DNA from 2 places in the Bacillus sp. ISL-75 genome. Region 2 is predicted to be linked to the other one. Evidence: a T-box and tRNA genes for the amino acid it is inferred to sense, from the RefSeq annotation. Region 2 holds a T-box; the other holds one or more tRNA genes.
What was found. A T-box is a leader RNA that pairs with one kind of tRNA and senses whether it is charged. The one in region 2 lies ahead of trpS (tryptophan--tRNA ligase), so its partner is inferred to be a tRNA-Trp.
Positions count from the first base shown of each region.

Region 1: it has a tRNA-Trp gene. The T-box ahead of trpS (tryptophan--tRNA ligase) is inferred to sense a tRNA for this amino acid. The anticodon was not compared.

Region 1 is NZ_JAGGQX010000070.1:120-15,560, reverse strand. It holds gene dacB (D-alanyl-D-alanine carboxypeptidase/D-alanyl-D-alanine endopeptidase) at 1-727, opposite strand, end outside; gene J7E63_RS25560 (hypothetical protein) at 720-902, opposite strand; gene J7E63_RS25555 (LysM peptidoglycan-binding domain-containing protein) at 969-2,243, opposite strand; gene J7E63_RS25550 (polynucleotide kinase-phosphatase) at 2,342-4,936, opposite strand; gene J7E63_RS25545 (methyltransferase domain-containing protein) at 4,936-6,279, opposite strand; gene J7E63_RS25540 (DEAD/DEAH box helicase) at 6,399-8,972, opposite strand; gene J7E63_RS25535 (YbxH family protein) at 9,051-9,242, opposite strand; gene ppdK (pyruvate, phosphate dikinase) at 9,356-12,025, opposite strand; gene J7E63_RS25525 (pyruvate, water dikinase regulatory protein) at 12,028-12,843, opposite strand; gene ccpN (transcriptional regulator CcpN) at 12,861-13,502, opposite strand; tRNA gene J7E63_RS25515 (tRNA-Trp) at 14,071-14,141, opposite strand; tRNA gene J7E63_RS25510 (tRNA-Tyr) at 14,147-14,231, opposite strand; tRNA gene J7E63_RS25505 (tRNA-Ser) at 14,253-14,345, opposite strand; tRNA gene J7E63_RS25500 (tRNA-Met) at 14,376-14,452, opposite strand; tRNA gene J7E63_RS25495 (tRNA-Ala) at 14,474-14,546, opposite strand; tRNA gene J7E63_RS25490 (tRNA-Pro) at 14,567-14,643, opposite strand; tRNA gene J7E63_RS25485 (tRNA-Leu) at 14,699-14,787, opposite strand; tRNA gene J7E63_RS25480 (tRNA-Gly) at 14,796-14,870, opposite strand; tRNA gene J7E63_RS25475 (tRNA-Leu) at 14,905-14,989, opposite strand; tRNA gene J7E63_RS25470 (tRNA-Val) at 15,005-15,080, opposite strand; rRNA gene rrf (5S ribosomal RNA) at 15,090-15,206, opposite strand; partial or broken rRNA gene J7E63_RS25460 (23S ribosomal RNA) at 15,284-15,441, opposite strand, start outside.
Region 2 is NZ_JAGGQX010000052.1:53,938-69,378, reverse strand. It holds gene J7E63_RS20490 (competence protein CoiA) at 1-205, opposite strand, end outside; gene cls (cardiolipin synthase) at 311-1,822, opposite strand; gene mecA (adaptor protein MecA) at 1,902-2,573, opposite strand; gene spxA (transcriptional regulator SpxA) at 2,879-3,274, opposite strand; gene J7E63_RS20470 (hypothetical protein) at 3,863-4,048, shown strand; gene J7E63_RS20465 (ABC transporter ATP-binding protein) at 4,090-5,028, opposite strand; gene J7E63_RS20460 (ABC transporter ATP-binding protein) at 5,029-6,123, opposite strand; gene opp3C (oligopeptide ABC transporter permease) at 6,141-7,169, opposite strand; gene opp3b (oligopeptide ABC transporter permease) at 7,166-8,098, opposite strand; gene J7E63_RS20445 (peptide ABC transporter substrate-binding protein) at 8,211-9,905, opposite strand; T-box leader at 10,540-10,781, shown strand; gene trpS (tryptophan--tRNA ligase) at 10,832-11,824, shown strand; gene J7E63_RS20430 (YjbA family protein) at 11,880-12,626, opposite strand; gene opp4C (oligopeptide ABC transporter permease) at 12,841-13,752, opposite strand; gene opp4B (oligopeptide ABC transporter permease) at 13,764-14,729, opposite strand; gene opp4A (oligopeptide ABC transporter substrate-binding protein) at 14,893-15,441, opposite strand, start outside.

The DNA.
Region 1 (15,441 bases), on a different contig from region 2:
GTTCGATGGTGATATCCTTTTTACCATCCTCTGGAACGGTTACCGCGTGGTTGATTATTTTTAGAAAGTTGGTTTTTGGGGTTATTTTCACTGTAGTCTTGTCCCCATTTTTCGTACCAGGCACCACCTCGACTTTGATCGATCCGGCATCAAAATCCTTCGTTGGTGAGGCGGTGAGTGCCGAAATCTGTGCCCCATAATGGGTTGTTTCGTCGCTCCAAGGCAGGTCGAGCGAATAGCGGACACTATCATACCAGGAATCGTCTCCTACAAGATTCCCTTTAATCTTTTTGATGCCGCGCTTCTGAATATCCTCAGCCATTTTATCAAAATCAGATTTTAATAAAGTTGGATCTCCCTTCCCTTTTAAATATAGATTTCCGTTTAGAGTTTTCTTTTTTACCGTGCCATCCGTATGTAACTCCGTCGTGAAGGTGTGGTCTTCTCCGAGGATAGTAAGGGCGGCAGCAGCTGTTAATAGTTTCATATTGGAAGCAGGTCTTAGGCGGACGTCGCCTTGGTGGGCATAAATGATTTTTCCTTCCGCAGCGGTACGGATGCTTATGCCTGCAATTGCTCCTTTTAACGCAGGTTCGTTATTTATTAGTTGATTAATCTGCTGGGTCATTTTTTCGTAGCCGTACATGGCGTTTACTTTTATAGAAGGAACGGATGCGGCAAGCACCGTAATGAAGATGAGGGTGTAATATTTAAGTCTGTTAATCAAGCTTTGGTTCCAGCCTTTCCTTTTTCCTTAGAGTTTGTCCGAAAATAACAAATAATATCATAGATGTTTTTTTATTGGACAACCGCAAATCCCAATTTTTGTCTAAATGCACAAAACCCATTGAAAATGGCACAAAAACTGGTGAAAATGACACAAAACTATCCCAAAATGGCACAACCCCCCTTCAAAATGGCACAAAAACAAAATTCACCCGCTACACTGTCAAAAATAAAGTGTAATTTTATACGATTCTCTTCACCACATGGATATTTTTACTAAGATAATCCCAATTCTGCGGTGCCGGCAAACTTATTTGCCAAAAAGTCGTCCCAGCTAATTGATACATATCAATTAACCTATACTTTTCTATAAAACTCCTAATATCTTCAAACCATACCACATGCTCCTCACTACCCTGCCAGTAGCGAAACCAAGGTGCCCTAGCCGTGATATCAAACTCGATGTTCTCAGGCAGTGATATCGCTTTATTTTGAGCAGCAAGTACCGATAAGGCTTGGGTTGCATTCGTACCAACAACCTTGTCATACCCATATAACGCCACGGCGATTTGCAGTTTACGAGAATTAATTTGTGTCACCGAGTATTGAATCACTTGCTCCAGCCACGGAATCGGGGCAATCGGCTCGGGCGGCCCCCCCGGGTAGCCATAATCCATGGTCATCACCGCCACGATATCAGCCACCTTGCCAATCGACGCATAATCATAAGCACCAATGATTCGATTCGTTGGAATATCAGCTGTTTTGGCGTGAACATTTACTTGTAAAATAAGCCCGTCTAAGCTGCGCTTTAATTCTGTTAAAAATAAATTGAAATCATTTCGTCTAGCCGGTGGAATAAATTCAAAGTCGATACTGACGCCACCGAACCCTCTTTGCCTGGTTAAGTTGACCAAGCTCGCTACCAAATTTCCCCGATAGGTTGGATTTTCCAGGACACGCCCTGCCAACTCCGCGCTGAAATCATTTCCGATAAGATTTCGGACCATCAATAATGGGATGATCTTCAATTGATTACTTCTTGCAACCAGGGCTGCATCCTCGCTCACATTAAACGCATAGCCTTCCTCTGTAAACGTATAAGCGACAATCGCTAAATAGGTTAATTGGTTAGCTAAACTATTGATTGTGGAAAGGTTTGCACTTTCAGATGCTGGCACTAAAAACCCTAGTGTTTCGAGAGATAATCTTATTGGAGTGGGAACATTTATGATTTGGCCGATTACGAGCAGGTTAGGATTAATCCCTGGATTTGCAGCGAGAATAACCGAAGGATCGACCCTAAATTGTTGAGCCAGCTGCCAGATGTGATCGCCTGCTTTAATTTGATAGTAGCGGAGTGGAGACAAGACATCCGGAAGATAAAGTGCAAGACCCGGGACGATGGAACTTGCTGAAGGTAACCCATTTAGCTCTACAATCGTTTGAATTGAAACCCCGTACCTCGTGGATATTGCCCACAAATTTTCACCTGCGATAACAACATGAACAGCCATCTTCTCACACTCCTTCATTACTATCATATGGGCGAAAGATGATAAGTTATTACAATAGAAAAACGAACTTGCCGACTGACAAGTTCGTTTTCCTAAACCTATAGTCGCGGGTCAATCGGATCCGATTCCAGCGCCAGCACCCCTAATACACATTCATGGTAGCGCTCCAATGACTCTCTTCTAATAAAACGATTCACCGCTTCCACACCTAAGGCAAATTCCTTTAAAGCATTTCGTTGTTTCTTACCTGCATTTCGCTGCTTAAGACGGGCCAGATTTTCTGGTTGTAAATAATCGATGCCATAGATGATATGCAAATATTTTCGACCTCTTACTTTAATGGCCGGCTGGAGGAGCTTACCTTTATGTCGTGCCACATAAGACTCCGGTTTCACAACAAAGCCTTCATGTCCATCCTCCGTCATTTCTTCCCACCACTTTATGGCCGATTTCATGGAGTCTTCATCGTTAACAATTCGATATTCCGTTTCCAAGAACAAATTTGATAGGACGCTGAATTCTTTGTTTTTCTCCATATGCCACTTGTGCGGTTTATCGAAAAAGGTTTCATTACTGTGAGCAAGTGTATGAAAAGGGGCAATTTGAATACCTGCTAATCCTTCCGTTTCCCAGCAATACTTTTGATACACTTCGTTAAACACTTGGGCATTGCGTATCTTTTCATCCGTTTCCTCAAGCCAACTTGAAACATCCTTACCGTTATCCAAAGCTTTTTTCAACTGTTCCTGTAATTTACTGCGATCAAGCAATGCCATCTCACCAACATGAGCATATTGATTCATAATTAATTCTTTTGCTTTTAAATTCCACGGAAGGATCTCAGCGTCCATCAGGACAAAATCAGTGTTGTATTTTTCAAAATAACCACTCAAGTCAATATTTAATACTTGTAATATTTGTTCTTCCAGTTCCTTTTTGAAAAAGGCCCGGCCAGTCCGCGTGTATATCGAACCTAATGTTTCCCTGCCGATATACTCTTTAGCGATTTCTTTATTTTTAAAAAGAAACAAAATGCCGCGGCTGCCCATATGCTTTTTCTCGACAACCATCGTGTCAACACCATTCGCCTGATAGTATTCAAATGCTTCAATCGGATGCTCTAAGTATCCTGCTAAACTCGATGGTTTCGGTGTCGGGCTCATCGTAGGCGGAAGATAGACAATCTCCTCAAGCGGCAATGTGTAATGGGAAAGGTCATCCAGTGCTGATTTCGTACTATCCGCATAAATTGCAATCTCCCCATATAGTTCCGTTAATACCGAATATCCTTCTAAAAATTTTGCGATATTGGGCGGTGCCAGCCTTTTACTTTCCAATACCTTTAATGGATTGTCCGACACATTTGCAAAATCGGCTTTCGCTTTGACAGAAACAAATTTCCTTTCCGGAAAACAATATGCCGTTAGGTTGCCACCAAAAACGACTCCTTGGTCAATATTGAGGGTGTTATTAACCAATAATGGCTGCGTCCTAGGATCATGCCCCCAGAGAATAAGTTCGCTGGACTGATGAGCAATTGACCAATCTTTTCGGACGGGTTTGCCGTTTTCGTCAAGGCCATCCGAGTCTCCGTACCGACAGAAATCGGAAATGCGCGGCGATTCTTTGCCGATATAATGGTCTTTGATTCCTGCATGGACTGCAACAGCGACGTTGACTCCATTTTTCTGGATAATGTAATGTGATTTAGCCTCTAACAGCATGTCTCTTATTTGTTCCTTTAAACGATCGGCCTCATCTTTACCAAATTTACCTTCATAATCATCAAATTCAGCCTTTACATTTTCATCACCATGAGCAAGCGTAACATTCTTACCGTCAAGCCAGCGGGCGATTTTCCAACCATGATTACTGTCAATCATATAGGCAAGTCCTGCTGCCACATGCTTTTGAAAAAATTGCAGCGTCTCGATCGAACGAGGTCCCCTACTCATCACATCTCCAAGGGAAAGGATTTTCCGTCCTTCTGGATGGATAAAATAACCCTCTTCATTTTCTATATAACCAAGCTTTGACAAGATTTCGCTAAACTCTTCAAAGCAACCGTGAATATCCCCAATAAAATCAATGCCATTGCCAACATCAATTAGTAATGGATTACCAAGTCGATTCACATTTAAGACTTGCAATTCTTCTTCACCGAATATGTAGCATCGCCGAAAGCCCTCCTTTTTAATGGAGCGAATCGTCTTCTTGAAATGTTGGTATTGCTGCTTGATACGGTTTTTACCTCTTGGGAAATCCCTCTCTAAGTCACGTCTGAGTAATTCAGTTTCTGCCAAATTCAGCACGATTGCAATGGCCGGAACATGATACCTCTTTGCCATTTGCAGGTATTTTTCACGTTCGTAATCACGTAAATGAGTAGCATCGATAAAGGTTAATTTATTGAGGCGGCAACGTTTGGCAATGATATAATCCATCGCTTCAAAAGCTTCTTTTGAAATTTGTTGGTATTCATTAAAAAGAGCATCTGCTTCATATTTAGGTCGCCGATTCCAATCAATAAATTCAGCATCGCTAACTAAAACACGGAACTGATCGGAACTTACTACTTCCGATGCATAAATCTGTTGTTCTTGCATTAATTGATTTATTAAAGTCGTTTTACCCGAATTGGACGGGCCTACAAGTAAAACGATACCCGCATGAGGCAAATTAATTTTCGCCATCATCCCTCCTCCCTTCTGAAAATAACCATTTGAGTAGGATGCCCGTATAGTTGGTTTTCTTCACCGATGCCTTTATAACTTACTTGGTATGGATAGATTTTTGTCAAATCTTCCACTTTTTGGTGAAGCTGAGCCCTTGTCCATTCAAAGCGATGATCGTGGTGTCTCATTTCCTCATTCATATCATAGACAACATTGTATTCTTGGTTAGGCGTGGTCACGATCAACACTTCTGGTCGATAGTCTTTAAAAATCGTCTCGAATACCCTTGTTAACCGGTATTCATCAATATGTTCAATCACTTCACATAAAACCATGACATCCTTGTTACTCAACCGTTCATCATAATAAAATAACGATCCTGCTAAGGACTTGGGTTCTACAAATCCACGTTTCGCCTTTGCATAGTCGAATCGTTCCAATGCCTTTAACCGAGCTTTATTCGATGGTTCAACAGAAATTATCTCTTGCACCCCTTTAATAAATCCAAGCTGAACAGATAACTTCCCTTCACCAGCACCAAAGTCAACAATAGTGGCTTTTTTTGGCAGGGCCTCAATATTTTTAATAATCGCTTCGTAACGAAGGTCATTTAAACGGATTTTCGGAGGTTCATGCTTCTCCTCGGTTTTCGTCTCTTTTTCATAGAATCTTGACTGAGAGATCACCTTTTGAAACCGTAACGAACGTTTTAAAATCAGCGCCTTTTGTGGATGTTCCTCTAACCATCCTTCCCCGTAGCGGTCCAACTTTTCCAATTCTCTTTCGTCAATAAAATAATGCTTATAGTTATCAATAACGGGAATTAAAATCGAAATATGTTTAAGTGCATTCTGGAGCGTTTGTTTCCCTAACAAGGTTATAAATCGGGCAGAGCTTTTTTCGCGAATAAAACTTTCCCCGTATTCCATCTTGATGGTGTAACCCATTGGAGCAAATAACGATTCAAGTTCCCTAATGCTCAAATCAGTAGCAATCGGCCCAAAGGTTAATTCCATTTCAAAGGAATGCTCGACCCATGAAGCATATTCCTCTGCTGGTTTCCCATTCAGTGCAGTCCCCAGCGCTTTACGAATCGAGGAAACAAAAATACTGCTTGCCGCAAACTCGCGGTCATTTATGTAATGGGTAATATCAAAAGAATCAGGTGAGTTTTTCACTAGGTCAATTGGATCCGTTTTAACATAGACCAAAAACTGTACTTCCTCGCTTGAAAAAGTCGGGTAGACCAGACGGACAGTCAACCCTTTCTCTCCACGCTCATATAGATTATTCGGATTTTTAGCTATAAGGTAAGAAACCGCTTCAACACCAGGGCCTCTTACTGTTAATGATAGTTGCATTCTTTTTCACTTCACTTTCATGGAATGAATTATCAGAGTTTTATTTTAACATATTTACATTAATTTGGTTTTAATTGAAGAATAACCCGGGTTCCTAAGGTTAGAACACCGGGTTATTCTTAATATTCATCATATCGATATCTTCTAGTCTTCGCTGCATAACAGGCCTCACAAGTCGGAAACGAATGATCCCATGGCAGCTTCTTTCCGCAGGTTTTGCATTTTTTAACGAATTTATTTATATCCGTCTTTAAGCGGTCCTGCACTTTATCGCTGACCTCTTCTCTTAGCCGCTCCCAATAGATTGCTGTCGTTCGCTCCCCTAATCGATATAAAAATAAAAGATGGAGACCAATTGCTTTGTAACTGAGTTCTAATTCCTCCAAGCTTCGTTCCTTTACAATCGGTTCTGGGAGTTCTCTCCCATGGATAATAGCATACATTTTTTCTTCCCATTGCTTCGTTAATACTGGCTCATTTTTTGAAAAAGGAAGATGTAAAAATCCATAAAGGTCCATTAAGGATAAACGTGCTTCAATTTCAGTACCTGCTACCATTTGATACAACGACTTTTCCTCGGCAAGAGCAGCTTTTTTCGTTCCGTTTGGACTTTCAAATTTCCCCCATAATTCAAAAAATGTACCTAAGTCGTGATAATACCGTTGAAAGCGTTCAAAAACTGAATTGGTTGGTGCAATTGCAAATGTATGAACAGGCTCATCCTCCTGCAAAAGCAAGTTTCTCATTTTTCTGATATCACTAGTAAAGGCTACTTTGCCAATATTGTAAATACCTTTTCGACCTGCACGTCCAGCAATTTGCTTCACTTCTTGTGATGTCAGCAGTCGTCGTCTAGTCCCATCAAACTTATCATTTTCTAAAAAAACAATCCGTCGAATCGGCAGATTTAAGCCCATTCCAATCGCATCTGTAGCAACGATGACTTTTGTTTTTCCAGTGTTGAATTGCTGAATTTGCTTTTTTCTTGTTTCTGGCGGCATGCTGCCGTAGATCATGCTGACAGTATGTCCGTCATTTTGCAGTCGTGAGGCGGTTTCAAGTACGCGCCTTCGTGAGAAACAAATCAGCGCATCGCCTTTTTTAATGTGTTTAATATGAAACTCCTTCGTTTCAACCTCAAGAGGAGTATCACGGCTGTATTCATGAACTTCGATATTGGAATTACCTAAAAGCTGGAGCAGCATGGTTTTTGAATTCCTGCTGCCTATGATATGGACTTCCTCTGCATTAGCTTTCGTGATTGCCTTATACCATGAAAAACCACGATCTTTATCTGTAATCATTTGTGCTTCATCAATGACGATTATTTCATAAAACTCTTTTTCGTGAAACATTTCCACGGTGCAGGAAGTATGATTTGCACCTGGGGTGATTTTTTCCTCTTCCCCAGTTTTTAAGGAACACGGCGTCCCCTCAGCGTTTAATTTATCAAATACCTCAAGTGCTAATAATCGAAGCGGCGCTAAATATAACCCGCTATAAGCATCTTTCATTCTTTCGAGCGCATGATGGGTTTTCCCTGTATTGGTTTCGCCGATGTGCAAGACATAACGGACCTGACGTTGTAACGAAGGGTCGTATTCCGTTGCAAAGATTTCCTTCATCATTCGCTCTTCTTCTGCTTTTTTCCGCTCGAGTTCTTCTTGCGCTTCTTTTTGTTTTTCCTCGCGCGCTTGGAAGTCTTTTTCAAAAATTTCTTTATGAACCTTTGCATCAAAAGGTAATTCTGCCAAACGTATTAAGTCCGACAGGTATTCAGCTTGGATATCCTCAATAAAATAACCCTCGACATCATAAAGAACCTGAGCAATGCTGCCCTTTACGAAGGACGACGATAGTTTCTCAAGAAAGGTTTCATGAAAATCATCCTTAAGTTTTTCAGAAAGCTGCTCTAATATTTTTTCCGGAATAAGCTCAGACAAATAGTCAGCAATTAAGCTTTCATAAACGAAAAAATAGGTTTGATATTCATAAAAACTCCTGCCCCAATTCAAAGTTTTATGGATATCCCCTGTCAGTTCTTCAAAAAAGGTGGCAACAGTTGTATAGGCTGAGGGGTTAAAATGGCCTTCATCCACTAATTTTTCTTCTAATGCAAAGGTATCAACCGATTGAAACTTTACATTATTTTGTAGGTCAGCCACTAGTTGTATGGCAACGAAGTAACGAACATATAAATAAAACAGCTCATATTGTTCTTCCAAGATCCCAACAGCGGCATCTTCAATCTCACTTCTGATCACTTGCTTCTGTTCTTCGAGCTGTTTTTGTCCTTCTCGTTTTATAAAATTAACCTTCGCCTCCCGATACTGTTTCTCCCACTCTTCTTCTTTACCTGAAAATGTTTCATGAACCCACCCCATCGTATCAAAGACATGATAGGTTCGCATTTCATCCCTAAATAACTTATTGATTAGTTTTTTGTCGATTCCCTGTACCTCGAAGCCTTTATCAGTTAAATATTGCTTTTTTTCATTCCTTGGAACATCATTGGTCGACTTATTTAGCCAAACATTGGTCCAAATTTGCTCAACATAATGATTTCTGTCAGTTAGGTATTGTTCAAAGGTTGGCAGTGTTTCTTTCGTTTCGAAATAATGGTTAATATCTTCATACACTTTCAATTTTGTATGTTCTATCGCTTGAGGGTATATAGTGGTTATTTTATTCATTTATTTCCCTCCTTTTCTAGAAAATGTTTTGTTAAGTCCATTCTATCACAAAACAAAAAACCGAACAAGCATTCGGTTTTAAAGTTGATGCTGGCTGCAATATTGATCCACCAGGTCTTCGATTTGATCCAGTTCAGGAAACTTCCCTGAGAAGTGGAATTTAATTTCCTCGATGAAGTTATCCTGATTATATACATGAATGGCCCCATTTTGTTGAATGACACTAAATTCTGGTACAAATCGATAACCGCTGCGTTCAATAGCCCCCATTGTAAGTCCCCTTTCAAATAATTTTTTATAGTATTTGCATAAAATGGGCGTCTATCCAATTACATCACAATAAAAAAGGGATGGTGCATACTGCAACATCCCTTGTTCTTCCTTTATGCTGTTGTAAAAACTTCTTGTTTATTTTGCTCATGTCGAATGGTTGCTTGTGCTGCAGCCAAACGTGCTAGTGGTACGCGGTATGGTGAACAACTGACATAATCTAGGCCGGTTTTGTAGCAGAATTCAATCGAGCTCTTTTCTCCGCCATGCTCGCCGCAAATACCTGTTTTTAAGGACGGTTTTGTTCCACGGCCAAGCTTCACGCCTGTTTCAACTAGCTTACCAACGCCTTCTTGATCAAGGACAGCAAACGGATTATCCGGAAGCACTTTATTTTCAATGTAAGCTTGCAGGAACTTGCCTTCCGCATCATCACGGCTGTAACCAAATGTTGTTTGTGTTAAATCATTGGTCCCAAACGAAAAGAAGTCAGCTTCCTCGGCAATTTTATCTGCAGTTAAAGCAGCACGCGGGATTTCAATCATAGTTCCAATCGTGTACTTGAAGCTTTTTCCGGTTTCTTCTTGAACAAGAAATGCTGCATCAATCACTAATTTACGCATATCCTTTAATTCATTCACATGACCGACCAAAGGAATCATGATTTCTGGTTGCACTTCGATGCCTTTGTCAGCGAGCTTAGCTGCTGCATAGAAAATTGCTTTTGCTTGCATTTCATAAATCTCTGGGTAAATCATCCCAAGACGGCAACCACGGTGGCCAAGCATTGGGTTAAACTCATCTAATTGGCGGACCTTTTTCAGCAATTGCTCTTTTTTCTTCAATTCTGGTGATTGTGGATCTAAAATCTGAAGCTTCGTTACTTCCACTAACAGTTCCTCTTTATCCGGTAAGAATTCATGTAATGGTGGATCAAGTAAACGGATAGTTACAGGTAATCCTTGCATAGCTTCGAAGATTCCTTCAAAGTCCCCTTGCTGCATTGGCAATAACTGGTTCAAAGCTTCCATTCTCTCATTATAAGTTTCAGCAAGAATCATTTTTTGCACGGTTGGAATCCGTTTTAAATCCATAAACATATGTTCAGTTCGGCATAAGCCAATTCCGCCTGCGCCAAATTCAAATGCCTTTTTTGCATCTTCTGGGTTATCTGCATTGGCACGGACCCCTAATTTACGCTCTTGGTCTGCCCATGCAAGCAACATTTGGAACTCATCCGATAGTTCTGGGTCAATCATTGGAATCTCCCCAAGCATAATTTCACCAGTAGAGCCATCAATCGTTATGATATCTCCATAATTAATAACTGTCTCACCAATTGTAAATTGTTTAGCTTTCAGATCTATCTTTAATGCTTCACATCCGCAAATACACGCTTTCCCCATCCCACGAGCGACTACTGCAGCGTGGCTTGTCATGCCGCCACGGCTAGTCAAAATTGCTTGCGATGCAACGATACCATGGATATCATCTGGAGTGGTTTCAGGACGAACAAGAATTACTTTTTTTCCATCATTGTTTAATTGCTCCGCTTCATCGGCATTAAACACGACTTGACCTGTCGCTGCACCTGGTGATGCTGGCAAGCCTTTTGCTAAAACTCTCTTCTCAAATTTGTCGTCAATCCGGCGATGCAGCAGTTGATCTAATTGTTCTGGGTCAACACGTAGCAATGCCGTCTTTTTATCAATGATTCCTTCTTCGACCATTTCCACGGCGATTCGAATCGCTGCTTGCGCCGTTCTTTTTCCATTACGGGTTTGCAAGATAAATAACTTACCACCTTCAACCGTAAATTCGATATCTTGCATTTCTTCGTAATGCTGTTCCAAGCGCTTGCAAGTATCAGTGAATTGCTTATATACTCCTGGCATTTCATCTTTTAAAGTAGCGATTGGCTGTGGAGTACGAATCCCTGCCACAACATCTTCCCCTTGGGCATTGATTAAGTATTCACCGTAAAGGACATGCTCACCAGTCGATGGATTTCTTGTGAATGCCACACCTGTGCCTGAATCATTTCCCATGTTGCCAAACACCATACTTTGAATATTTACAGCTGTTCCTAAATGGTCAGCAATTTTGTTAAGGCGACGGTAGACAATCGCACGCTGATTATTCCAAGAGTTAAAGACTGCATGAATCGCAAGGAATAGCTGCTCTTTTGGATCTTGCGGGAAATCCTTTCGTTTATGCTTTTTGACTATACCTTTATAGCCAATAATCACTTCTTTCCAGTCATCAGCACTCATTTCTGGGTCAGAGGTATAGCCTTTTTCCTCGCGTATTTCTTCTAATAATTGTTCAAAATAGTAGGTATCGATATCTAGTACAACATTACTAAACATCTGTATGAAACGACGGTAGGAATCATAAGCAAACCGTGGATTATTGGTTAATTCTGCTACTCCGATAACGGTTTCATCGTTCATTCCAAGATTCAAGATGGTATCCATCATGCCAGGCATGGAGAAAACAGAACCGGAACGTACGGAAACGAGCAAAGGATTTTTTGGGTCGCCAAGCTTTTTGCCCATTTTTTCTTCTAGACGGGTAAGAGCCTCTAAAGTCTGGACTTCAACAAAGGTTGGAATGGTTTTGCTAGCTTCATAGAATGCATTGCAGGCCTGTGTAGTGATTGTAAAGCCATACGGAACTGGAAGACCAATACGCGTCATTTCCGCTAGGTTTGCCCCTTTTCCCCCAAGTAACCCCTTCATATTGCCATTTCCTTCATGAAATAAATAAACGAATTTTTCCATTATTAGTAGCTCCTCTCTTTTTTTAACACGTCTAAAATTAAGCCAGCTGTTTCTTCAACAGCTTTATTTGATACATCAATAACAGGACAGCCTAAGCGCTTCATTACTTTTTCAGCATGATCAAGCTCCTCAAGAATTCTCCCAAAGCTTGCATAGTTAGCCTGTGAGGCTAACCCTAAAGCCTTTAGACGTTCCTTGCGAATTTCGTTTAATTTATCTGGTGATATTATTAATCCAATACAATTCTTACGGGGTATTTCGAATAATTCATCTGGCGGCGGCACCTCTGGAACCAAAGGAACATTGGCCACTTTAAAGCGTTTATGTGCTAAGTACATAGACAAAGGTGTCTTCGATGTACGTGAGATTCCGACTAGAACAATATCCGCCTTTATGATTCCTCTCGGATCACGCCCATCATCATACTTAACGGCAAATTCAATTGCTTCAATTTTCCTGAAGTATTCTTCGTCCAATTTTCTCATCAATCCAGGTCGATGATGCGGCTGTTTATTGAAGCTTGTTTCAAACGCATTCATCAACGGACTTAGTAAATCTACAGCAAAAATGCTCTCTTCTTTTGCACGTCGATCTAAATACTCTTTTAATGATGGAATAACGATCGTATAGGCAATAATCGTACGTCCCTTTTTTGCTAGTAAAATGATATCTTCAATATCTTCAAAATCATCCACATAGGAATTACGGCGAATTTCTACCTGCCCGCCATTAAATTGTGTTGCCACTGCTTTTACTACAAACTCAGCTGTTTCACCTACTGAGTCAGATACAACATAGACAACTTCTTTCTGTACCAAAATGGCAGCCACTCTCCTTAGTATGAATTGTTTTCCATGATTTCTAAATATGCCCGCGTAATGGTGGTTTTGGTGATTCTTCCTACCAGCAAATATGTACTCTTTTGCTCCTCTATTTCCTTAACAACTGGCAAAGAGTCAATGCGATTATGGATCATCTTTTTGGCTGCTTCGAGCAAGGTCTCTTCAGGATTAATTGTAATAATATTTGGCATTCTAGTCATGATGACACTGACAGGCAATTCATTTAGATTTTGATTTCCTAGTGATGCTCTGAGCAAATCCTTACGGGAAACAACCCCTGCTAGATGTCCTTTTGTATCAACCGCATAAAGTGTGCCCACATCCTCTAAAAAGAGCTGCACGATCGCATCATACACGGAGGTTGATTTCTCAACTACAATTGGATGGGCTTTATAATCCGTTACCTTTTGGTGGATAAACCTTTTAGCCTGTTGCTTTGCTTCAAAGCTTTCATTAAAAAAATAACCTACTCGCGGCCTTGCATCTAAGTTACCTGACATCGTTAAAATGGCAAGATCGGGTCTTAGTGCAGCTCTTGTTAATGAAAGCTTCTCTGCGATGTCTTTTCCTGTAATGGGCCCGTTCTGTTTAACAATCTGGAGGATTTCATTCTGACGTTTAGATAATTTAATAATTACCACCCCCTTATCTACATTAAATATGTTATATTCAATAGATTCATTGTAAATGTGTTATACTTATTTATATATAGTATATTACATTATCTTATAAACCGAAACAATAAGTTTTATATTTTTTTACAAAATATTAAACTATTTTTTTTAAAGTAAATAAGAAACCCCGCCGGTATCGACGAGAAAGGGGTTCCAAAAAGAAAGCCATTCTTGTCTTCATAAGGTGGTAAGCTTTTCATGAGGACAAAAATGCTAAGCAAAATTCAAAATTTGTCCTCATGGTATGTTCATGAGGACAAAAATGCTAAACACAATACAAAATTTGTCCTCATGGTGTATTCATGAGGACAGAAATGCTAAGCAAAATTCAAATTTGTCCTCATGGTGTGTTCATGAGGACAAAAATACTAAGCAAAATTCAAAATTTGTCCTCATAGTATGTTCATTGAGGACACCATGGGTTGAAGGTTCAAACATAAACTAGCAGAGACAATAAAAAAGTGAAAATATAAAAAAAGGCACAAAAAAATTCCAAGTATATACTAGGAATTTTTTTGTGCCTTTTTGACAGGGGCAGTAGGAATTGAACCCACACTGAAGGTTTTGGAGACCTTAGTTCTACCTTTAAACTATGCCCCTAAACATGGTGGAGGGGGACGGATTCGAACCGCCGAACCCGGAGGGAGCGGATTTACAGTCCGCCGCGTTTAGCCACTTCGCTACCCCTCCACATATAAAAAATAATAAAACTGGAGGAGGAAGAGGGATTCGAACCCCCGCGCGGTGTTACCCGCCTGTCGGTTTTCAAGACCGATCCCTTCAGCCAAACTTGGGTATTCCTCCATGGAAAAAGAAAATCATATAATAGTATTTTGGTAGCGGCGAAGGGAGTCGAACCCCCGACCTTTCGGGTATGAACCGAGCGCTCTAGCCAGCTGAGCTACACCGCCAAAAAAATAATATTATTAAGGTGGAGCCTAGCGGGATCGAACCGCTGACCTCCTGCGTGCAAAGCAGGCGCTCTCCCAGCTGAGCTAAGGCCCCAAAATATTCTGAATAAAGAATGGTCGGGAAGACAGGATTCGAACCTGCGACCCCTTGGTCCCAAACCAAGTGCTCTACCAAGCTGAGCTACTTCCCGATAATATGACGAACTGGGCGCTAATTTGATGTGTTAAATTACCTTCGATAAAACATGGTGCCGAGGACCGGAATCGAACCGGTACGGTAGTCACCTACCGCAGGATTTTAAGTCCTGTGCGTCTGCCAGTTCCGCCACCCCGGCTAAATATTTGGAGCGGAAGACGGGATTCGAACCCGCGACCCCCACCTTGGCAAGGTGATGTTCTACCACTGAACTACTTCCGCATATATGGATGTTTTTTTCTAACGCATAAAACTATGGTGCGGGTGAAGGGAGTCGAACCCCCACGCCTTGCGGCGCCAGATCCTAAGTCTGGTGCGTCTGCCAATTCCGCCACACCCGCATAGTAAAAGAAAAATGGTGGAGGATGACGGGCTCGAACCGCCGACCCTCTGCTTGTAAGGCAGATGCTCTCCCAGCTGAGCTAATCCTCCATATATACCGCCTGGCAACGTCCTACTCTCACAGGGACGCGTGTCCCAACTACCATCGGCGCTGAGAAGCTTAACTTCCGTGTTCGGTATGGGAACGGGTGTGACCTTCTCGCCATTGCTGCCAGACTATTTTTTTAGAGGAATCATTCCCTCAAAACTAGATAATGCAGAAGAAGTTTGTAAAAACGAGTATGCCTTAAAAATTGGTTAAGTCCTCGAACGATTAGTATCAGTCAGCTCCACATGTTACCACGCTTCCACCTCTGACCTATCAACCTGATCATCTTTCAGGGTTCTTACTAGCTTGCGCTATGGGAAATCTCATCTTGAGGGGGGCTTCATGCTTAGATGCTTTCAGCAC
Region 2 (15,441 bases):
ATTCGCTTTCATAAAAATCACGGCAAGCTCCCCCCTGCTTATGGGCAAAATGAAAAATCCGCTGATCTCCTAATTTTAGCAAAACACTTTCCCCACAAATAGGGCAAAAAAATTCTTCTTTGCTGCGAAGGGCCAAAAGAGTGTCTTTTTTGTAATCAAGCCCTAGACAGATTTTTTCACCAATTTTTGTTTGTGCTGTTAACAATTATTTCTCGCCTCCTTCATCTATCATAATTCGCTATAATTATCATTAATTCCTTTTAATAGCAAAAAAAACTCGCCAATTCGACGAGTTTTTTATCATGGCTTCTTAGAGTAAGGGCGATAGTAACCGAGCTGTTGATTCAAGTACTCTTAAACCCAGATGTCTTTCATGAAAAATTGTTTTATCCAGCTGTTTAGAATATTCAAGGTCATTAATATATTCATCAACTAGCTTCTGAGTACTTTTAGTACGGAATAAGAATGCATTTACCTCAAAATTCAAATGGAAGCTCCTCATATCCATATTGGATGTTCCAATCGAGGCTAGTTCATGATCAACGATAACAATCTTACTGTGCATAAAGCCCCGTTGGTATTCATATACCTTAACGCCTGCTTCTAAAAGCTCTGGGAAATAAGATCTTGATGCATGAAAGACGATCCGTTTATCAGGTTTATTGGGTACTAGGAGGCGTACGTCTATACCACTGAGTGCTGCAACTTTTATTGCTGAAAAGATATCTTCATCTGGAATAAAATACGGTGAAGCAATCCAAACTGATTTTTCCGCACTTGCAATCATTGAGAAAAAGATATTTTTGATAACACTCCATTCGTTATCAGGCCCTCCAGCGATGAGTTGAACACCACCGTGACTTTCATTATCATTTTGGGGTGATAAGTATTCGGCTGTTAGGAAACTGTGATTAGTCATGTAATACCAGTCTTGTAAAAAAATTAGCTGAAGTGTTCGAACAGCTTCCCCACGAAGCATTAAATGCGTATCACGCCAAAAACCAATGTTCTTATCTCTTCCTAAATATTCATCTCCAATATTGAGACCGCCAACAAATCCAATCGTCCCATCTATTATGATCATTTTACGATGATTACGGAAATTAAATTTATTATTTAAAAAAGGCAGTTTTACAGGCCCGAAAATCACCATTTCGATCCCTGCATTTCTTAGGTCGTTTATATAAGACTTGGACAACTGCCAAGAACCCACTGCGTCATATAAGAAACGAATCTTTACACCTTGATGGGCCTTTTCAATAAGAATATTTTTAATTTCTTGACCAATATGGTCGTGACGAACAATATAATATTCAAGATGGATATGATGCCTAGCTTTTTTTAGTTGTTCTAAGATATGGTGAAATGTTTCTTCTCCATTTGTTAAGATTTTTGTGGAGGTATCAAAGGAAATTGGACTATTCCCCAGTTTTTGAGCCAAATTGAATAATTTACCTTGGTGTTCCCCCATTAAGCTTAGCTTTTCATCACTTCTTGGATCATCCTCACCTTCAACTGTCAAAAACGCTTGCTTATCTAAGAAATACTTCTTCCTAAACATCTTTTCTTTCCGATAATTTCGGCCAAAAAGGAGGTAAAAAATAAAACCAACCAAAGGAAAGCTACCTAGAACTACTAGCCAAGTGATCGTTTGAGTTGGGTGGCGGTTCTCAAGGAAAATAACAAAGCCAATAAAAATAACTGACAGTGTAACCAAAACACTTAGGACTCCAAAGATCCCACTTGCTAATCGATCCTTAAAGAAAAACAATAGTACAGATAATACCGCCAAAAATATAATAACCCTTACTGTGTTTTTCAGTGCCCTCACCTACCCGAGTTTTTTCAGGAAACAGTTAATGTTAAAAATACCGATTTCAATATTGAAATCGGTACATTAATTAGCGAAAATGTTTTCGTAATTCAGTAAAAACATTTCCAGAAATTATTTCTTTACCATATTCTTGAATACGATGAATGGTAAGTTGTGTTTCAAAACCGTACTCAAGCAAAATACTTAATATATCGTCAATTTCATCTTCTTCAAATAAGTCTTCAGGAAATTCAATATATAAATAGTATTTTCCTTCAAAATGATACAGCATTGTCACTAAATCATCCAATCCTGAACGATTAGATAAGCTAATAACATCCTCAAAGTCTTTAAAGCCAATGAGGAATTCTAACGTTTCTTCCTCAAGAATTATATCTTCCTCATCTGAATGATTGCGATTAAAATGATGATCCAAAAGATCTTCAATCTTATCATCAGCAGGAAAATCTTTTATTTTTTCATTAGGAATGGGGAGTTCAAACTTTTCTCCATCTTTTGACAACTGTGCTTTGGTAACCAGAACCTCTAAGCCTTTATCAAGTGCTTGGACTTGAATCCAAAGAGGACCTTCAATAACAAATTCTTCCTCATCATGGACTTCATCCATCATTTCCCAAAAGAGTTCTTCACTACGTTCGCGATTGTACCAAATCTCTTCACGGTCAAAGCCTCTTTCCTCTATATCACCATATGAAATGTAAAATTTCACTGTATTTTCATTAATGCGTTCAATCTCCATTAAAAACCTCTCCCTTCCGTTTTCCAGATTGAAGGGACTAAATACCCCCAAGCAGATACTGCCTTAGCATTTACTTAATTTCAAAAAAATTTTCATAGGGTGTAAAAAAGTAAATACTCGTGTACTTTTATTTTATGTTAAAAGTACTAATAAGGGAAATAAAAAAGGCTGAAATCTAAAAAACCGTGTTAATACCTATTCAACTTAGTTAAGATTTTCATTATATTGTAGCAAAGTGGGATAGAAACCACAACGATATTATTTTTTATATACAAAAAAAGACCTCCAAAAGAAGGCCTATTTATTTAATTAACCATACGCTGTGCTTCGCGCAACTGAAACGTTCTGACTCTTCTTGGGAGGAATCGTCTGATTTCATCCTCATTATATCCAACTTGTAAACGTTTTTCATCGATTATAATCGGCCTGCGCAAGAGACCAGGATTTTCTTTTATTAATCCAAATAAATCCTGAAGCGGCATTGCATCTAAGTTAACGTCTAATTTTTGAAATGTCTTTGATCTTGTTGAAATAATTTCATCCGTACCATCTTCAGTCATTCGAAGTATTTCTTTTATCTCTTCCATTGTTAATGGTTCGGAGAAAATATTTCTCTCTGTGTATGGTATTTCATGTTCTTCTAACCATGATTTGGCTTTCCTACATGATGTACAACTTGGTGAAGTGTATAGTGTAACCATTCGATCTTCACACTCCTCTTTTATTTGCGTCTATTTATTGATATATCCCGTATATTGAATTATTAAACCAATTTATTATAATCAAGTTAAATCATCTTTCAATAATCATTATAAATAAGTAATTTATATCATTGATTATACACCACTGTTTCTTAAAAGGGTACCTTTTTTTCAAAAAATATTGTAAGACGAAAAACAATTCAAAAATTTGTTGTATCACTAGATTAGACGAATAATTCTCCTAAAAGTTTCATATTTTTTTATTATTTTATCTTGAAATTTTTCAATAATCATTATTCCTCTTCCTATAATGTTCGTCTATCCTGTCTAATAAAGAGATTGTCATCAAGAAATAAATTGTTTTCACTACTTTAACAATTTATTTCTCTACGGCAAAAAACGATAAACCAAAATTCTATTCTCAATTAAAAATTTGCAGTGAAAACGCATTCATTAATTTTAAAAATCAAATCGAAAGTTATTTAATTTCCTCTTTAAATAAACGGTAAGTTCTTTTACAATAAAGGAGGGATATTAATATCGTGCTACGAATATTCAAAACAGCTGATAATGAAGGGGGTTAATACTATGGGAGCATACATATTGGATTTAACTATTGTTGCTTTACTAATTGTAGGAATTACTGCCCTAATGGGTGTTATTACAAACAGTTTTGGTGAAAAAGTGTTTGGTGGTAAAAATCGAAGTGAATTTGTTGATGAAAGTGCTAAATACCAGACTGGATGGAAAACTGTCGGAGGCAATAAGAAATAATAAACAAAAAAACGATCTCGTAGCGAGATCGTTTTTTTGTTTTATTTAGATTGTACTTTGTATTGTTTGAACTCTTTCTCCGAGCATAGAACAAAGTGACCAGGAGTCACCTCTCTAAATTCAACTGATTCATTAGGCTCGTAGTTATGACTAGCTGGATCATATGATTTCCGTTTCCGTGTCCGTTCACTGATTGGATCTGGAGCAGGAATCGCTGATAAAAGTGATTGTGTGTACGGGTGCAGTGGATTTTTATAAAGTTCATCGGCAGGTGCAAGTTCTACCATTTTACCAAAATACATAACACCGATACGATCACTAATGTATTTTACCATTGAAAGATCATGGGCAATGAAGAGATAAGTTAAGTTTTTCTCTTTTTGAAGTTTTTTCATCAAGTTAACAACCTGCGCTTGGATAGAAACATCCAACGCTGAAATAGGTTCATCAGCAATGATAAATTCTGGTTGAACAGCAAGGGCACGTGCAATACCAATTCGCTGACGCTGACCACCACTAAATTCATGAGGATAGCGGTTCGCATGCTCTCTATTCAAGCCAACGGTTTCTAAAAGCTCATATACTTGCTCCATCCGATCTTTTTTTGAATTTGCCAAGCCATGGATATCAATTCCCTCGGCAATAACATCAGCTATTTTTAATCTCGGATTTAATGACGCATATGGATCTTGGAATATCATTTGCATTTTCCGATTAAAATCTTTTAATTGTTTTTTAGACTTTTTACCGTGGACGTTAACTCCATCGTATAAAACTTCGCCGCCAGTAGCATCGTATAAACGGATTATTGTTCGACCTGTTGTTGATTTACCACAACCAGACTCTCCTACTAATCCCATTACTTCACCTTTAAATATTTCAAAAGAGACATTATCTACTGCTTTTACTTCATTCACTTTACCTTCATTAAAATATTGCTTTAAATTTTTAATCTCAAGTAATTTTTCTCTTTGAGCCATTTATTTCCCCTCCTTTATTCCAGGGAATTGACCTTGATTCGTTTTCTCTAGAGTAGCTACTGGAGTATTTCCTGCAAATTGATTTTGGCGTCTTTTTACAGCCTCAGGTGGGTTAACCTTTGGTGCATCAGGATGTAACAGCCATGTTGCTGCATAATGTGTGTCAGAAACTTTAAAGAAAGGCGGCTCTTGCTCTAAATCAATTTTCATAACAAATGGGTTACGCGGTGCAAACGCATCACCTTTTGGAGGATCTAATAAATCAGGTGGTGTCCCAGGAATCGAGAATAACTCCTCATCATGTGTATCCATGTCAGGCATTGAACTGATTAAGCCCCATGTGTATGGATGTTGTGGATTATAGAAAATCTCATCGGCTGTCCCAATTTCAACAATTTTCCCACCATACATAACTGCTACACGATCCGCTACATTAGCAACCACCCCAAGGTCATGGGTAATGAAGATTATCGATGTATCAATTTTCTTTTGTAGATCCTTCATTAATTCAAGAATTTGTGCTTGAATTGTAACGTCTAAAGCAGTTGTCGGTTCATCGGCAATAAGAATTTTAGGATTACATGCCAAGGCAATGGCGATAACAACCCTTTGTCTCATCCCACCGGAGAACTGATGCGGGTATTGATCTACACGTATCTCTGCTTTTGGAATACCAACTAGTTTTAATAAATCAACTGCTCTTTCCTTTGCAGCGTGTCTGCTTATATTTTGATGTTTAATAAGAGGCTCCATAATCTGGTTGCCAATTTTCATTGTTGGATTTAGTGAAGTCATCGGGTCCTGGAAAATCATTGAAATATCTTTTCCACGGATTTTTTGCATTTCTTTATCTTTAAGTTTTGTTAGGTCTTTTCCTTCGAAAAGAATTTCACCACTTTTAATTTCTGAATTGTGTTCAGGAAGTAACCGCATGATTGATTTTGTTGTAACTGATTTTCCAGAACCTGATTCACCAACGATCGCTAATGTTTCACCATTATATAAATCAAAGCTTACACCACGAATCGCTTGTACTTCTCCAGAAAATGTATGAAACGATATATTTAAATCCTTTACTTGTAAAACTTTCTCCATTTACATACACCTGCCTTCTAATCACGCATTTTTGGATCCAACGCATCTCGTAATCCGTCCGCCACTAAGTTAAAGCAAACCATAATAATAGCTATCATAATGGAAGGAATAATCATTTGATAAGGAAATGCAATCATAGATTTAAATCCTGAATTGACTAATGTTCCTAAAGATGCATTCGGTTCTTGTAATCCCAACCCAATAAAGCTCAAAAATGCTTCAAAGAAAATAGCATTTGGGATTGAAAACATCGTATTTATTATAATGACACCAAACATGTTCGGAATCATATGTTTAAAAATAATTGAAGAATTAGTAGCACCTAGTGTCTTGGCAGCCAAAACAAATTCCTGACCTTTAAATTTCAACACTTGTGCTCGAACAACTCGGGCCATACTAGTCCAGCCGGTTATAGTTAAGGCGATTATGATTGGAATAATACCTGGCTTTAACACCAAAATCATTAATACAACAACAATCAGGTTGGGAATACCAACAATAACTTCTATAATACGTTGCATAACACCGTCAATTTTTCCGCCTAAATAACCAGATACAGCTCCATATGCAACACCAATGGCCATATCAATTAATGCTGCCATGAAAGCAATAAATAACGATACTTGTGTACCTTTCCAAATTCGTGCAAACTGGTCTCGGCCTAAATTATCAGTTCCAAACCAGTAATAGGCATCAATTTTCCGAACTTCATATGCGTTGTACACTGTGCCGTCTCTTCTGGATAATGTTCCATCAAATGGAAGCCATTCTACATCTTCTAAACCTTGAATACGCGGCGGCAAGTTATTATGCTTAGTGTTTTGTGTATCGAAATCATACGGCGTAATCATCGGACCAACAAATGCCAAAATAAGCATGATAGCTAAGACTACTAAGCTAACAACCGCACCTTTATTCTTCCGAACTCTTAGCCATGAATCCTGCCAAAAGTTTAGGCTCTTTTTGGAGATTTTTTCACTTTTTGATGGGTCAATATGGGCAGGAGCAAACATATCCTTTGAAATTGTAATGTCTTTGTTGCTCATTTAGTTTTCCCCCCCGATATACGAATACGTGGGTCGATGATTCCATATAGAATATCAACAATCAAGATAACAACAACAAATAATACAGCAAATAAAATATTGGTTCCCATAATGACAGGGTAGTCATTCATATTAATTGATTTAACAAATTGTTCCCCAAGTCCTGGAATTCCAAAAATTTGTTCAATAACTAATGAACCAGTCATTAAGCTAACAGCTAAGGGTCCTAATACAGTCACAACAGGTATTAATGCATTCCTAAGTGCATGCTTTAGACTAATTTGCCAACGGCTTGCTCCCTTTGCTCTCGCCAAAGTAATATAATCAGATCCTAATACCTCTATCATCTCAGTACGCATAAACCGTGCCGCAATTGATATTGGAAACATCGCTAATGCAATGGTAGGCAGAATGGTATATTCAGGTCCTTTCCATAACATAACAGGAAGCCAATGCAGTTTAACAGAAATATAAAACTGAAGCAATCCAGCAAATATAAATGACGGTACTGATTTACCAACTACAGCAATAAATGTAGACCCATAATCTATCCATGTATTTTGCTTTAAGGCAGCAATTACACCCAAAAATATGCCAATTATTGCACCAACTATCATAGCTTGCAAACCTAATTGTGCAGATGGCCCAATGCGGTTAGCAATAAGTTCTGTTACAGGGGTATTGTCAAATTGAAAGGATACTCCTAGGTCACCCTTTACCAAATTCCTCATATAATTAAAATATTGAACAGGCAGAGGTTCATTCAAACCATATTTATCCAGCAAAATATCGCGCTGAACTTCTGAGAGCTTTTCGAAGTTATTAAATGGGCTACCTGGAATTAGCTTCATGAGGAAAAAAGTAAGTGATGTTACGATTAAAAGTGTAATTATCATATAGCCAGTTCGTTGTAAGATATATTTTGCCATGCCTACACCTCCTAATTTTTTAAATATTCGACGTTTTTCGACAATTCCCATACAGGTAAAAAGAGAGTATATTTCTTCAATATACTCTCTTTCTATTTGAGTAGTATAGCTACTATTTTGTGATTTTAATCCACTGGTAACTATAATCCGGACCAAATGCATGGTGAGCAAAACCTTTAACCTTTGGATTGATAAGAAGGTTAACTGAACGTTGGTAAAGTGGTGCGATTGCCGCATCATCTTCTAACAAGATTTTTTCTGCATCTTGAAGAGCTTTCCAACGATCTTGTGGCTTAGCTACAAGTTCTTCACTAGCTGATTTAATTAACTTATCAAATTCTGGATTACTATAATCCATGTGGTTTTGTCCGCCGCCAGTAACCCATAGATCCATGTATGTCATAGGGTCAGCGTAGTCAGGTCCCCAACCACCCATTAATAGATCGTAATCTTGAGCGTCTTCACGAGCAATACGAATTTTGAATGGTACAGCCTCGACAGTAATTTTTAATCCAGGTAAGTTTTTCTCTAATTGGTCTTTAACGAAAGCGTCAGTTAATTTTGAAGTTTCAGTATCTTGACCAACATAAGTAAATGCTACTTCTTTAAGGCCTGTTTCTTTAAGACCTTTTTCCCAAAGCTTTTTAGCTTCTTCTTTGTTAGTGCTTAGGTAAGTTCCAGGAGTATCACGGAAATCTTTACCATCTAAGAATGAGAAACCTTTTGGTACAAGGAAATCAGCAGGGATAGATCCGTTTGCTAATACATCTTCTGTTAAAGCTTTTTTGTCAACAGATAAAGCAATCGCTTTACGGATGTTAACATTTTTCAATGCTTTATTCTTTTCGTTCATTTTTAACCACCAGATAGATGGCTCTTGGTAGCGTAGTAAATCTTTTTGTCCTTCAAATTGAGAAAGAATCGCAGCTTGTGCAAGCTTCCCTGTGATATCAGCTTCGCCTGCAGTATATGCGTTTGCAGAAGCTTGTGGGTCTTTAGAAACGTTAAAGTTGATTTTCTCTAAAGTAACGTCTTTAGCATTAACGTAATCAGCATTCTTTTCTAATACCCATTCAGTTCCAGTTGGGCCATCCCACTTAGTCATTTTAAATGGACCATTGTAAAGTAGGTGAGTAGCATCTTTCGCATAGTTAGCGCCTTCTGCTTCAACAAACTTTTTGTTTTGTGGGTAGAACAATGGGAATGTTAAGTAAGATTCGATATATGGAAGCGCTCTCACTAAAGTGATTTCGACAGTATAATCATCTAATGCTTTAATACCTAAATCTTCTATTTTCGCTTTACCAGCAACAATTTCAGATGCATTTTTGATTTTGCCTTCCATGAAGTATGCGCCATAGGGAGCAGCAACTTTCGGATCAATTGCACGTTGCCATGCAAACACAAAATCATGAGCAGTAACTGGGTCACCGTTTGACCATTTTGTATTTTGTTTTAGTTTAATTGTGATAACAGTTTTGTCGTCATTGTATGTTGGTGCAGCCTCAGCAACGCCAGGGATAACTTTTTGGTCGGGATCTAAACGATATAAACCTTCGTTTGTAGCATTTAACATTGTGAAGCTTAATACGTCTTGAGACATTACGCTGTCCATAGATGGAATTTCTGCAGTTTCAAGAACATTAAGAACTTGTTCATCTGCTAAAGTTGTTTCCTCAGTGCCAGCATTATTATTGCCTTCATTCTTCTCTTTTCCTTCATTCTTGTCTCCGCCTGAACATGCTGCTAGAAACATGCTTAGAACTAGTGATAGAACTAAAAGTAGTGAAAGTTTTGATTTCTTCACTTGTAGACCTCCCTTTTCTATTATTCTGAAAAATTACTACATTCTCTATTATACATATTTTAAATTAATTGTACATTATTTTTTACAATTTTATTTACAGTATTGAAACATTCGTTACGTATTCGTTACAAATTCCTGTGTTATAATTTACACTTATAATAATTTTTTTGTATAATATTAAGTGTCTACCCTTATTAAATCTATGTTTTGGAGGTTATACTGTGAATTACAGATTAAGGAAAAGACTTTTAATATTGGCACTAACACAGTTGCTTATACTAATAATTTCTTCACTTTCAAAAAAAGGATTTTCTTTATTAAATTATATCGATATATCGTTTTATGTTTCTTCTTTGCTCCTTCTTACTTTCTTACTACTTTATACGATAAATTCTGGCTTTTACGATGTCATTGGTAAATCATTTAATTTGGCTTTTTCAAGAGGGCAAAATAATAGAAAGTTCGAAGATATTCCTGCCTTATCTGAGCTCATTACATTCAATAAATCATCCCTTCTATTTCATGGATTAGCTAACGGTCTCCTGATGCTAATCTCCTGCTGCCTATATTATTTTTTACGGACTTGAAATTAAATATACAGTTCATTTATAATAAGAACAATTGTATAGTTGCTTAACAGGCTATGATAAAGAGTAGTACGTATTTTCCTTCGTTTCAGAGAGTTTGTGGGTGGTGTAAACAAACACGAATAAATACGGAATGGACTTTGGAGCCTCTGTCTGAACATATAAAAGTAGGATTTGACGTTTTCCTTGCGTTAAAAGGACTCCCGATCGTCATTGTGGATGATTGTGGAATTGAGTGACTCTTTATTGAGTAATTTAGGGTGGTACCGCGGAACCATTCGTCCCTATTAGTTTTATGGGGATGAATGGTTTTTTTTATATATTTTTAGGAGGAAATTAATCATGAAAACGATTTTTTCTGGTATTCAGCCGAGTGGAACAATAACACTTGGTAACTATATCGGAGCATTAAAGCAGTTTGTTGAAATGCAAAACGAATACAATTGTTTCTTTTGTATCGTTGACCAGCATGCCGTTACGGTTCCACAGGATCCAATAACACTTCGCAAAAATATTCGAAGTTTAGCGGCATTGTATCTAGCAGTTGGAATTGATCCAGAAAAAGCTACTTTATTTATCCAATCAGAGGTCCCTGCTCACGCACAGGCAGGATGGATTATGCAATGTGTTGCCTATATTGGTGAACTTGAAAGAATGACACAATTTAAGGATAAATCTACTGGTAAAGAGGCTGTGCAGGCAAGTCTTTTAACTTACCCGCCACTCATGGCTGCAGATATCCTCTTATATAACACGAATCTTGTACCAGTAGGTGAAGATCAAAAGCAACATTTAGAATTAACACGGGATTTAGCTGAAAGATTTAATAAAAAATATAGGGACGTATTAACTATCCCTGAGATTAGTATTCCTAAAATTGGTGCTAGAATTATGTCATTACAAGAACCAACAAAAAAAATGAGCAAATCAGATCCAAATAAAAAGGCAATTATTACACCATTAGATGACCCGAAACAGATTGAGAAGAAAATTAAGAGTGCTGTCACCGATTCAGAAGGAATTGTTAAATTCGATAAATTAAACAAACCTGGTATATCTAACTTATTATCGATTTATTCTATCCTAGGTGGTAAATCAATAACAGAAATTGAAGGAATGTATGAAGGGAAAGGATATGGTGATTTTAAAGGCGATTTAGCAGATGTCGTCGTAAATTTCTTTCAGCCTATCCAAGAAAAATACTATGATTTACTCGAATCATCAGAACTCGACCGGATTCTAGATGAAGGTGCAGAAAAGGCAAATCTAGTGGCATCTAAAACCCTTAAAAAAATGGAAAATGCAATGGGACTTGGTAGAAAAAAAAGATAACAAAAAAAGCCTGACCCACAAAAGATATGGAATACATATCTTTTGGGTCAGGCTTTTAATTTACTTTCGGACCGTGCTCCATTTCCCAAAGCTTTTCAAAAAACGGCTGTCCTTTTATTAAATTTTCACAAAATGTCTCATGTCGCTTAGACCACCCATACTTTGTTTCCTCAAACAATTGTTCCCATGCAGCTTCAAAATTTAATTCTTGAATGGTTGAATAATGCTCCGGGCACCATTCGGTATACCAATATCTAACTTCTGCTTCATTACTAGATGAGAGCAATTGATCTAAAGCCATAAATAACAGTTGTTTTAATTGACGCTCTTTTCTTGTTAAACCTCTCATTAGTTCTGGTTCAGGTGAGAGAATATGATAGTCCTTCATTTTTTCCTGCTCATAAAAATGATATTTAGTTGCCTCGTGTTGAGCAATCATTTCGTACACCAATTGCTCTTGTCTAGGAATTAACCGACTTTTTCGAATCGGGATATTATAGCCTATGGTATCAATTGCTAAGATCCCAATTCCATCAGTTACCACGAAGCAATAGTCAAGTTGAACTCTTTCATGGTTTTTTCTTAAATAGGCTTTCTGATAAATATCATCTAGAAGTTGTTGAGGTAATTCTGACAAATCGTTTTCAATGTACTTAAACAAAACAGCCTCAACTTTTATCAGTGGTACCTGATCTAACAGTTCCACCCCGTCATCCTTACGCCATTCATGAAAGTGACATACATTATAACCGTTTTCTTCCCCTTCAAACCAATTTACCCATACATCATGAAGATACAACATTTTACAACCCCTCACTTCAAGAAACTGTTTGTAAATCAGTATGGGCAGACCTTAGTTAAATTATTCCTTTATATATATTTTGCTCCAATTTGAATGATTGACCTACCTTTTTAGAACCTGTCCTATTATATATCTTAATTTATATGGGTAAATGATATTGGTTATTCCAGAATGAAGAGAATAACAAAAAAATCCACCACATTAATGGCAGATTTTATCTTTTTGATTTTGGATTGAAAGCATCCTTTAATCCTTCTCCGATAAAGTTTATCGATAAAATAGTAATCGTTATAATTAATGCCGGCGGTACCCATATCCAAAGCTTAAATTGGAGAACATCCGGCTCGTTTGCCGAATTCAACATATTTCCCCAACTTGGAATTTCCTGAGGCACACCAAAGCCAAGAAAACTTAATCCTGTTTCAGCGACAATCATTGTCGCAAATGTAATCGTCGCTTGCACGATAATGGTAGATAAAATGTTTGGTAATAGATGTTTCATAATTACTTTGGCTGGTGAACAACCAATTGAAATAGCAGCCGTAATATATTCATTTTCTTTTTCAGCGAGGATTTTACTACGGACAATCCGGGCGATTCCCCCCCAGCTTAACAAGCTAATGGTGCCGATTAATACCCATAAACCATTTACTTTTCCAAAAAGAATGGCATTAAGGACTATTACAAATACTAGAAATGGAAAGTTTAAGATAAAATCTGTAAATCTCATTAATATACTATCTACTGTTCCACCAAAATAACCTGAAATAGAGCCGATCAATGTTCCAAGTAAAATGACAAATAATGTACAACTCATTCCAACTAATAACGATATGCGGCCCCCATAGAGTAATCTCGTAAAAACATCCCGACCGGCTTTATCAGTTCCAAGCCAATGATCACCCGATGGTTCTAACGACATTTGGCCAATATTAATTCTCGTAATATCTGCAGTTGTAATAAAAGGAGCTAGTATCGAAACAATAGTAACAATTAATAAAAAGGTAAAGCTGACCATTGCTAATTTATTTTTTACAAATTTCTTCCGAGCAATGGCAAAAGGAGATAAACTTTTTTTCGGGGGTGTTACGATAACATTTTTTTCGTATTGTGTTACGGCTTTCATTTTTTCTCCCCCTAATCTAGCCTAATTCTCGGATCTACAACACCATATAATACATCTGCTACTAAATTGCCGATAAGTGTTAAGAAAGAGAAAAACATGGTCAATGTCATTAATACTGGATAATCTCTTGTCCCGACAGACTGCAGGAATAATTGTCCAAGACCTGGATATGTAAAAATCGTCTCGGTGATAATAGCACCACTAATAATGGCAACAATATCAAAGCCTAAAAAGGTTATAAGTGGGATAATTGAGTTTCTTAAAATATGAACATTGTAGATTTTACTTTCCGGAGTCCCTTTTGCACGAGCAGTACGAACATAATCTTTACGGCTATTTTCAATAATATCGTTACGTAAAAATTGCGTATAACTTGCTGTACTTAATAATCCAAGTACGATAGCTGGTAAAAAAACATGGTGAAAACGGCTTAGCCACCATTCTAAGGTTCCATCTGTAACACCAATGTCTACTGAGCCATTGGATGGAAACCAGCCTAACTTAAATGAAAAGAAAAAGATGGCGAATACCCCTGCAATAAAGGATGGAATGGCCAAGCCTATGTAGTTTAATCCTCCTATTAGGTTATCCATTAAGGTATACGGCTTTCGACCTGCATATGAACCCATAAAAAATGCAAGGACGTAGGTTATTAAGATAGCTGAAAGGCCTAATAGTATGGTGTTAGGGAGACGTTCTCCAATAACCTCAGATACAGCAATTTTGAATCGTGTTGATTTCCCAAAATCCCCCTCCACGAAACCACTAATCCAACGGAAATACTGCTGAGGCATCGGATCATTGTATCCCAATTTCTCACGCATTTCTGCGATGTATTCTGGATTTGTATTTCTTGGATCAATCTCTCCACTAAGAGAATCCCCCGGCATTAATTTTGCCAAGGAAAACACTACTATGGAAGTAAGGAGTAACATTGGAATCATTCCCAATATTCTACGAAATGCATATTTCAACATGTGCATTCTCCTTGTCTATAAGCTTTGGTAACCACAAGCTGTATATCTCGCCTAATTTGTTCAAATGGGAGAAGCAAAGCCTTCTCCCATTTGAAGTTCAAAATTGAGTTGTCAGTATTAGTAAGCCCTTAAACAAATTGTATTAACTTTTTAGAAAACTGTACTATTGTTTTATCCACCATTCATTTGGACGGTTCATACCAGATACGTCAAATTTAACTTCCTGAACTCGCTTGCTAACAGCCATTGTTTCTTCTAGTTCAGCAATTGGTAATGCGGGAAGATCTTGCATGAATAGTTTTTGCCATTGTACATAAAGATCCTTACGTTTTTCGTTATCTGTTCCAACAACACTGATATCAAGTGCTTGATCCAACAATTTATCACTGTCCTCATTTACCCAGCGTGGATAGTTCCAAAGTGCTTTTGAGCCCCAAAGTGGAGTTGGATCTGGATCTGCACCAGTTGACCAGCCTCCGAAGAATACTTCCATTGATTTGTCCGCTTTTTCAAGCATTTCATAGTAAAGATTTACGTCAGTCATCGTTAATTTAGTTTTCAATCCAACAGCTTCCCAATATTGAGTCATTGCTTTGGCACGAGATTCAAAAGTTGGGTTATCTGTTGCATAGTGGCTGAAGTTTACAACGAATTTCTTACCGTTTGGATCTTCACGGAATCCATCGCCATCAACGTCTTTGTAGCCTGCTTC